3 regions of the Thalassotalea sp. PS06 genome follow, and region 1 is predicted to be linked to each of the others. Evidence: predicted binding sites of a transcription regulator. Region 1 holds the regulator's gene; each other region holds the start of a gene.

Region 1 (3,291 bases):
TTCCATAAAAAATTACAAAAAGGCTTTCATTCCATGTCTGATCTTCGCAAGCAAGCACTCGATTACCACGCATTTCCGCAACCTGGGAAAATTTCAATGACGGTCACTAAGCCGTCAGAAACCATTGAAGATTTAGCTCTAGCCTATAGCCCTGGCGTTGCGGAACCAGTTCGGGAGATAGCTGAAGACAGTGAAGCGGTATTTAAATATACCAATAAGGGGAATACAGTTGCGGTGATCTCTAATGGTACTGCTATCCTTGGGCTTGGTAATCTTGGCGCTATGGCTTCCAAGCCAGTGATGGAAGGTAAGTCGTTGCTATTTAAACGATTTGCCAATATCGATAGCTTTGATATTGAAGTGAATAACGAAGATCCGAAAGCCTTTATCGAAACCGTTGCTAATATTGCCGATAGTTTTGGCGGTATTAATCTTGAAGATATTAAAGCGCCTGAGTGTTTTGAAATTGAAAAAGCTTTAATTGAACGATGCAAGGTTCCGGTTTTCCATGATGATCAACACGGTACAGCCATTGTAACTGCAGCAGGAATGCTTAACGCCCTGGAGATTCAGGGTAAAGATTTAGCGCATGCGAAAATTGTTTGCCTGGGTGCTGGTGCTGCTGCGATTGCCTGTATGCAATTGCTTATCACTTGTGGTGCCCAGCGCGAAAATATTTACATGCTGGACCGTAAAGGCGTGATTCACACCCGCCGAGATGATTTAAATGAATACAAGCAAATGTTCGCCAACAATACTGACAAACGTACCTTGCAGGATGTGTTATTTGAAGCGGACGTTTTTGTTGGTGTTTCGGGCCCGAATTTACTATCGGCAGATGATTTGAAACTTATGGCAAAAAATCCAATTGTGTTTGCTTGCTCTAACCCTGACCCGGAAATTACCCCGGAACTTGCCTTGCAAACCCGGGATGATGTTATCGTTGCAACGGGTCGTTCTGATTACCCGAATCAGGTAAATAACGTATTGTGCTTCCCGTTTATTTTCCGCGGGGCGCTTGATGTTCGTGCTAAAGAAATCAATAACGCGATGAAAGTTGCTGCCGTGCATGCGATTCGTCAGATTGCTAAACAGCCAGTGCCGACAGAGGTATTGCAGGCTTGTGGCGAGAAAGCGTTAACCTTTGGTAAAGACTACATCATTCCAAAACCTATGGACCCTAGATTGTTAACGGAAGTAGCAACGGCAGTAGCACAAGCTGCAATTGACTCAGGGGTTGCACAAGGTCAGTTAGCTAAAAATACGCGTATTCGTGCTGCGTAAATTTTTATAGAAGCCTTCAGGTAAGCTTTTAGAAAAACTTTCAGAGTAATTAAAAAAGGCCCGCTATGTTACATAGCGGGCCTTTTTTATTATCGCTTATCAGGCAATTAATCTTTTGATTCGGTATCCGTATCTTCAGAAATACCTTTTTCGTTGTCCTTTGACAAATCTTCATCACTTGGCAGCGGCTGACCAGTAAAGGCATGTAAAAATGCTTCGCATAACAATTCGCTATTGGTGGCGTGACGTAAATTGTTTACCTGACGACGGGTGCGCTCATCGGTTAAAACCTTTAATACATTTAATGGGATAGAGACAGTGATTTTCTTTACCTGCTCACTTTTTTTCCCATGTTCCGCATATGGGTTGATGTATTCGCCGTTCCATTTCGCCATGTTGTTTCCTCAGAACCTATTTTTGCTAGGTGAAATTGTACTAGGTATGACTTTTGAGTCAACCAATAACATCTATATGCAAAGATGTATAGACGTCTAAAAGTTCTTGACCCAATAAAATAATGCGTATAGATTTATAGACGTCTAAACATCTAAATATCTCAGAGGCGAGAATGAGTCAGGATAAAGCTGCAACCATAGCCGTACGTGCCGGCATAAATACCGACCAACACCATAGTGCTGTTGTGCCTCCTATTCATCTCTCTTCCACCTACCGTCTTGAAGGATATAACCAAAAAGGCGATTACGATTATTCCCGTTCCGGAAACCCAACCCGCTCATCCCTTGGTAAAGCTATTGCCGATCTTGAAGGTGGTAGCACTGGTATCGTCACCAGTACGGGCATGGCAGCAATCCATCTGATTTGTCAGTTATTGTCTAAAGACGATCTACTGGTGATCCCTCATGACTGTTATGGCGGAAGTTATCGCCTGTTCACTCACTTGCAAAAACGTGGTTTATTTAAACTTGCGGTTGTTGATCAAACCAACCTGGATGACGTTGCTGAGGTGATGAAGCAAAAGCCTCGCCTTACCTTAATTGAAACACCAAGTAATCCGCTGCTGCGTATCGTTGATATAACGAAGATTTGTGAACTTGCAAAACAAGCCGGCTCTTTAACAGCGGTAGACAACACCTTCTTAACGCCATTGCTGCAAAAACCACTGGCTTTGGGTGCGGATATTGTTGTTCATTCAACAACAAAATTTGTTAATGGCCATAGCGACGTTGTCGCCGGTGCCGTTGTCACCAAAGACACCGAGTTGGGAGAAGAACTTGCCTGGTGGGCAAACTGTATTGGTATTACCGGTAGTCCGTTTGATAGTTTCCTAACCCTGCGTGGTTTAAAAACGCTTCCGGTACGACTCAAGCAACATCAAGCCAACGCACAAGCAATCGTTGAGCAATTAGCTAATCATCCGGCAATTGATGCTATTTACTATCCGGGTCTTGGCGATCATCCTGGCCATCAATTAGCGGCGAAACAACAATCAGGTTTTGGCAGTATGCTGAGTCTCGAGCTTAAAGGCGGTGTCGATGCAGTTCGCTGTTTGTTTGATAACCTAGAGTTATTTACGCTTGCACAATCATTGGGCGGCGTAGAGAGCCTGATTTCACACCCATCAACCATGACCCATGCTGGCATGGACCTAGAGGCGCAATTAACTGCCGGCATTAAGCCTGGATTAGTTCGTCTTTCCGTTGGTATTGAAGATGCCGACGATTTAATTTCCGATTTAACCTCTGCCCTGGACAAGTGTCTGGCATTCAAGGAGTAGTGTAATCATGTCAGAACAAACTTTGGTTGACAGCAATGTCTCGTCAATCAGTAAGGCAGGCTTACTATCTGAGCAACTGCTAACGAATAACCTTGAAGAGCGTACCGTCCATAAATTCGGTGGTTCCAGCCTGGGTACTGTGCAGTCTATTGAATCGGTATTGGCAATTATCGAGCAAAGAATTTCTGATCAGGATTTAGTGGTTGTTTCAGCGAACGGTAAAACCACCGACAAGCTCGTTGAAATTATTGATCTTGTAAACCTGTGTCAGG
Region 2 (3,291 bases), 500 kb from region 1:
CCATTGACGTTAATATTTTCATAACTCTCTCCTTGCTACTAAATCCGTATTTACCTCAAAAGCCCTTTTCTCCATTCGCAGTAAATATCAGATATTTGCTTTCAGGCTTTGACAACTGCCATCAATCTCAAAGTTTCCGATTAGGATACACCGGGCCAATGCCACAGGTTGTTGTCTTGTAAATCGATGTACTTGTCTCAAAACACCCCTAATTAAATAGCGTTAACGCCCAAAAAACCTGAGGAAAAGCTGAGGATTAGCCTATTTATTTATATGTAATACAATGACAATCAATGAGTTACGAAAATACTTTTGAAAATTATGAGAAACCAATGAAATTGCCTCAAATTCCTCTCTCTCGCATCTCAATGCAACCCGAAGAAATAATTACGACAGACAGTTTTTCATCTATCAAATCGCCTTAAGTTATGTCTAAGTTATTTCGATAGGTGCTTATAATTTGTCCCGTCGTTAAGGCGACAAACCACAAACGTTCACGCTATAATCCCGGCATCGCGTCGAATAAGGAAACAAAATGACTCAAGATGAAATGAAAAAAGCAGCTGCCGAGGCTGCTCTCGCTTATGTAACACCAGGCAGTATTGTTGGCGTCGGGACGGGGTCTACGGTCAATTTCTTTATCGATGCACTGGCGACCATGAAAAATGACATTGAGGGCGCCGTATCTAGCTCAGAAGCATCGACCGAAAAACTAAAAGCCCATGGCATTGACGTATTCGATTTAAACCACGTTGATGTTCTTGACGTGTATATCGATGGCGCTGATGAGATCACCGAACACATGCATATGATCAAAGGCGGTGGTGCGGCGTTAACCCGTGAAAAAATCGTTGCCGCGGTTGCGAAAAAATTCGTTTGTATTGCTGATGCCAGCAAACAGGTTGGGGTCTTAGGAAATTTCCCACTTCCCGTCGAAGTGATTCCAATGGCACGCAGTTATGTTGCCCGCGAACTGGTGAAACTTGGCGGCGATCCTGTTTACCGTGAAGGTGTGGTTACTGACAACGGTAACGTCATTCTTGATGTTCATAATATGGAAATTCTTAACCCGGTAGAGCTTGAAGCAAAAATCAATGCCATTGTCGGTGTGGTTACCAATGGGCTTTTCGCCGACCGCGGCGCTGATGTCTTGATTCTTGGTACCGAGCAAGGCGCCAAAGTATTTGCATAACGTGATTGCATAAAACAGTTTTTCAGCAATTAACAAGCCTTGTTCAGACAACATAGAGAGAAAGCGTAAAAAACACTTTTGAGTTTTCACTCTATATGGTAGTTTAGCTGTCTAGCCATCCAAACAGTATTATTAACAGAGTTAGTACCCATGACCCGACAATCGCTGCACAAAGATAAAATTCGTATTTTATTGCTTGAAGGCGTGCACCCAAGTGCCGTAGAAACGTTAAAAGACAACGGTTATAGCAACATTGAATATCTGAAAAGCTCATTGCCAGACGAAGAGCTGAAAGAAAAGATCGCCAATGTGCACTTTGTAGGTATTCGTTCACGGACGCAATTGTCGGACGACGTATTAAGCCATGCGAAAAAACTGGCGGCGATCGGCTGCTTCTGTATTGGTACTAACCAGGTGGATTTAGCGGCCGCGCAAATTCGTGGTATTCCGGTATTCAACGCGCCATTTTCCAACACCCGTTCTGTTGCTGAGCTGGTCATTGGCGAATTGTTATTACTATTTCGTGGCGTTCCGGAAAAAAGCGCTCTTGCCCACCGTGGCGAATGGTTAAAATCGGCAGCGGGTTCTGTTGAAGCCCGCGGCAAAACCTTAGGTATCATTGGTTACGGTCATATCGGTACACAACTAGGTATTCTCGCTGAGCACTTAGGTATGCGAGTAAAGTTTTACGATATCGAAACTAAATTACCGTTAGGAAATGCCAGCCCGTGCCGCAGCCTGAAAGAACTGCTTAATTGTGCCGATGTGGTTTCATTACATGTACCAGAAACCGTCGACACTCAGGATATGATCAGCACTGAGCAATTTGCACAGATGAAAGATGGCGTTATTTTCATTAATGCTTCTCGCGGTACTGTGGTGGATATCGATGCCCTGGCAGCAGCGGTGAAAAGCAAAAAGGTGGGAGGCGCTGCTATCGACGTATTCCCGGTTGAGCCAAAATCGAACGACGATGAGTTCATCTCACCGCTTCGTGAATTCGATAACGTTATCCTGACGCCTCATATTGGTGGCAGTACTCAGGAAGCTCAGGAAAACATCGGCATTGAAGTTGCCAGCAAAATCATTAAATACTCAGACAATGGTTCTACGGTTTCTGCAGTTAACTTCCCGGAAGTATCGCTACCAGCAAACGTCGATCGTTCCCGTTTATTCCATATCCACCATAACCGCCCGGGTGTGTTAACTCAGATCAACCAGGCGTTTGCAGACCGCGGCATTAACATCGCTTCACAGTACCTGCAAACCGACGACAAAATCGGTTATGTGGTTATCGACCTGGATTCCAAAGACAGTGACACCGCCTTGAAAGAATTAAAGGCAATTGAAGGCACCATCCGCGCCCGATTAATTCACTAGTTTTAAGAAATGCTACAAAAAGGACCTGCAGGTCCTTTTTTTGTTTTCAGGGACAGCCAAAATTGCTCTTCGGACAAGCCAACAAACAAAGCTATGATTTCCAGTCATAGCTGGAAATGACGGTTCTTCCCGCTGGGGGAGAAACTGGCCTTCGGGAACAAATCTGCTCTGCGGCGCAGCTCGAACTACAAAGCTATAATTTCCAGTCGTAGCTGGAAATGACGAACAGCTCAGTTGACTCCCCTTCCAATTCATAGCAAGCTGAATCATCCATTACGAAGTATTAAACCCATTACGTGTAATTGAATCCATGACGTGTTTTTGAATCCATATGGAAGATGTATCAGCCCCCACAATCGATGCGGATATCAGCCTGACACCACCACCTAGTGCCAGATTAATTTTCCAACCGCTAAATGCCGCGAGTAAGGATGACAGAAGCTTTTACCATAACCTGTATCTGTGCCTGGACACTTGTCGCCATATCGGTGGTGTAAAGTCGCCTGAAAAAATCAGCAAGCTATTTAAGTACATTTGCAGAAACCATAGTCACGGTAAGTTACTGCAATTTAAGATCATCGAAAAAGATTCTAGTCATGCTATCGGTGTTTGTGCGCTTATCTGGGCGAAACAATGTAAAGCCGTTGAAGCAGGAATTCATTTGCACGCCAAATACCACAGAGCAGGTTATGGCCAGGAGATTCTCAATCACCTGATTA
Region 3 (3,291 bases), 800 kb from region 1:
CACGGCTTCATTCAGGTACGTTGGACCATAGAGGCCACCAGGTATATCGCCTTTACTATGCATCATTTTCAAATCATAAACGCCTGATGAGCCAATTGTACATTTGAACATGTCCGGCTCTATTGCGCTGCTTTGTAAAGCCGAATAAGCACCAAAACTGCCACCAGAAATACAAACTCGATCGGCGTCAGCGATACCAGACTTGATTGCCCATTTGGTGGCATCAATAATGTCGTATTGAACTTTGGTACCCCAATGCTTATCACCCATGTGCATGATCTTATCACCGAACCCATTAGAGCCTCTGAAGTTAACCTTTAACACCGCGTAACCTTTCGCTGCTAAGTACTGACTTCTAAAATCATAGCTCCAGTAATCTCGCGCGCGAGGTCCACCATGCGGCATTACCACTAATGGTAAATCTTTCACTTCCTTACCGTTCGGAAGAGTCAGATAGCCGTTTAATGTTATGCCATCACGGGTTTTAAACTTGAACGGTTCAACAACCGCAAGGTCCTCTTTTTTCAACCAGTCGGCTCGATTAAATAGAAATCGAGCCTGATTTTTATCGGTATTGTATAGATAATAAGCTCCAGGATTACGATCGCCACGTACGAAGACAATGAGATTTTCTCCATCCTTTGTGGAGCTTGCAATATCTACAGAGTCACCTTTAAACGCCTTGTATAGATCCTGATGCAGCTTTGCGTGTTCAACCTTTTTATTGAATATTAGATAGTTAGAATAGTCTTCGTCGATGCGAATCCCATAGGGAACATTCTTATAATTGGTTAAAACATAAGTTGGAACAACAAACTCATTGTTATATATTTTGCTAGCTTTTTTCGTTTCCAGATTAAATGAATAAAGTGTTCCGGTGTCGCCATCTTTGTAGGCGATGAAATACACGTTTTTATTATCAGCACTGAAACCCTGTACGATGGTTTCATCGGCTTTTATGCCTGTGTCAAAATCCTGCCATTCGCCTTTAGGTTCACGGTAATAAAGTCGGGTTTCTCCATACCCTTCGATACCAGTTGCAAAGCGAACCTCATCATTATGGTCGAGTAAAATGTTGTTACCGCGGCCAGGCGAACGCATGATTTTCTTCTGATGACCGTTATATACATTTAACTTTATTACTTCTGCTGGACTTGGTTCGAGGTGACGTCGCTTCCACGGTTGAATGCTGATAATAATTTCTTTGTCATTTTTCTCATAAAGAGAAAGAACGCTGGCCCAACCGTTGCCAACCTTTTTCTTACGAGTAATTTTACCTTCACTGACACCTTGACTTGTACCAAAAATAGCCTTAGGTCGACTTCCATCATAGTTGATGGCGAACAAGCGACCAGTGTCATAAGTTTGTCCAAGTGCACCGTAAGTCGACAATACATCGATAACTACGCGTTCGTTATTGACCCAGCGATAATTCCCTACTTGCTGTTTACCTGACATTTTAAAGGTAAATGTCAGCTTTTTATCATCGGTACGAACAAAAGCGAGAATGTACTTTCCTTCGTGTAATGTCCGAATTGCTATATGTTTACCATCGGGAGAGATTTTTGCCTGTTCATTTTGCATATGTCGGGTAAAGTCCGACAATTCCAGAGCCGATGCGCTAGATATGCTTAACAGGAAACAAAAGAATATAGAGATGTACTTCATGATGTTGCCTTACTATTGTTGTTTTTTCTGGGGGTGATTACTCAATACAGGATTCCAGTTTTACATATTTTTTTACATTTGTTTACAAAACGAATAAAAATTATGTTTTAGACGTCTATACGTTTAGATGTTGAAATGTCTTTATTGATTCAGTAGTATGGACGCTTCGCTTGCCTCTGGAGATTCCCATGCCCATTAAAATTCCTGATCAGTTACCGGCCCTGGAAGTTCTCGGTAATGAGAATATCTTCGTGATGTCTCAAAATCGCGCAAATACTCAGGATATTCGTCCAATGCAGGTGGCAATTTTGAATTTAATGCCGAATAAAATTGAAGCAGAAATTCAGATACTGCGGATGCTCTCCAACACGCCGCTGCAGATAAATATTGAATTGGTGCGTCTGCATTTGAATGAGTCGAAAAATACGCCGAAAGCCCATCTCGATCAGTTCTATCGTCTTTTTGATGACATCAAACATAAGCATTATGACGGTTTAATTATTACCGGAGCGCCGCTTGGTCAAATTGATTACGAGCAGGTTCTTTACTGGGATAAAATTTCTGAAATGTTTGATTGGGCACGCACCAATGTAACCTCCACCATGTTTTCCTGTTGGGCGGCTCATGCTGCCCTTTATCACTTTTATGGCATCAACCGTGAGTTGCGAAAAGAAAAACTATCCGGGGTTTATCAACACTTGACAAGAAAACATAATGAAGAATTAACCCGAGGCTTTGATCATTCTTTTCAGGTTCCGCATTCTCGATTTGGTGAGGTCAAGCCTGAGGTATATGCGAGTATCGATGAATTAACCATTCTTGCCGATTCACCGGATGCTGGCGCTTATCTGGTAGCAAGCAAGGATAAAAAACTGGTATTTGTTACCGGCCACCCTGAATACGATGCCACCACGTTGAAAGACGAATACTATCGAGATATCGACGCTAAGTTATCGCCGTCGATACCGGTAGATTATTTTCCGGAAGATAACCCTGAACAAGAGCCAGCGAATAATTGGCGCAGTCATGGTAGTCTGTTGTTCAGTAACTGGTTAAATTATTACGTTTATCAAATTACCCCTTATATCCTTGAACAGGATAGTCCCGAAGCTAATGCAGGAAGTCAGCAGTAATGTCCGACGCAAATACAACATTTCAACAACAACTTAATGAACGCATTCTGGTATTAGATGGCGCTATGGGCACCATGATCCAAGATCATAAGCTGAATGAGCAGGATTTTCGTGGTGAGCGATTCAAAGACTGGCCGTGTGACTTAAAGGGGAATAATGATCTTCTGGTATTAACGCAACCTAAAATCATCGCGGATATCCACCGCGAGTACTTGTTGGCTGGTGCTGATATTATTGAAACCAACACCTTTAATGCCACGACGATTGCCATGGCCGATTATGAAATGCAATCGATTAGCCGGGAAATCAATTTAGTTGCTGCGCAAATAGCGAGAAAAGTTGCCGATGAGGTGACTGCCGAGCAACCAGATAAACCTCGATTTGTAGCCGGTGTGTTAGGGCCAACTAACCGTACTTGTTCGATATCACCCGATGTAAATAATCCTGCGTTTCGAAACATCGAGTTTGACCAGTTAAAAGATGCCTACAT

Evidence for each region. The regulator MetJ, encoded in region 1, represses methionine synthesis genes. The targets are predictions, from matches to a motif close to TAGACGTCTAGACGTCTA.
Region 2: a site for MetJ is predicted at 1,297-1,314, ahead of serA (phosphoglycerate dehydrogenase). Genes of this name have one in related genera too.
Region 3: a site for MetJ is predicted at 1,777-1,794, ahead of metA (homoserine O-succinyltransferase). Genes of this name have one in related genera too.

Annotation. Positions count from the first base shown of each region.
Region 1 covers NZ_CP041638.1:222,159-225,449, forward strand. Annotated here, with positions in the region: gene FNC98_RS01005 (malic enzyme-like NAD(P)-binding protein) at 34-1,284, shown strand; gene metJ (met regulon transcriptional regulator MetJ) at 1,392-1,679, opposite strand; gene metB (cystathionine gamma-synthase) at 1,853-3,019, shown strand; gene metL (bifunctional aspartate kinase/homoserine dehydrogenase II) at 3,027-3,291, shown strand, end outside.
Region 2 covers NZ_CP041638.1:725,028-728,318, reverse strand. Annotated here, with positions in the region: gene FNC98_RS03155 (DUF3718 domain-containing protein) at 1-22, opposite strand, end outside; gene rpiA (ribose-5-phosphate isomerase RpiA) at 536-1,192, shown strand; gene serA (phosphoglycerate dehydrogenase) at 1,343-2,572, shown strand; gene FNC98_RS03140 (GNAT family N-acetyltransferase) at 2,904-3,291, shown strand, end outside.
Region 3 covers NZ_CP041638.1:1,026,506-1,029,796, forward strand. Annotated here, with positions in the region: gene FNC98_RS04480 (alpha/beta hydrolase family protein) at 1-1,668, opposite strand, end outside; gene metA (homoserine O-succinyltransferase) at 1,857-2,801, shown strand; gene metH (methionine synthase) at 2,801-3,291, shown strand, end outside.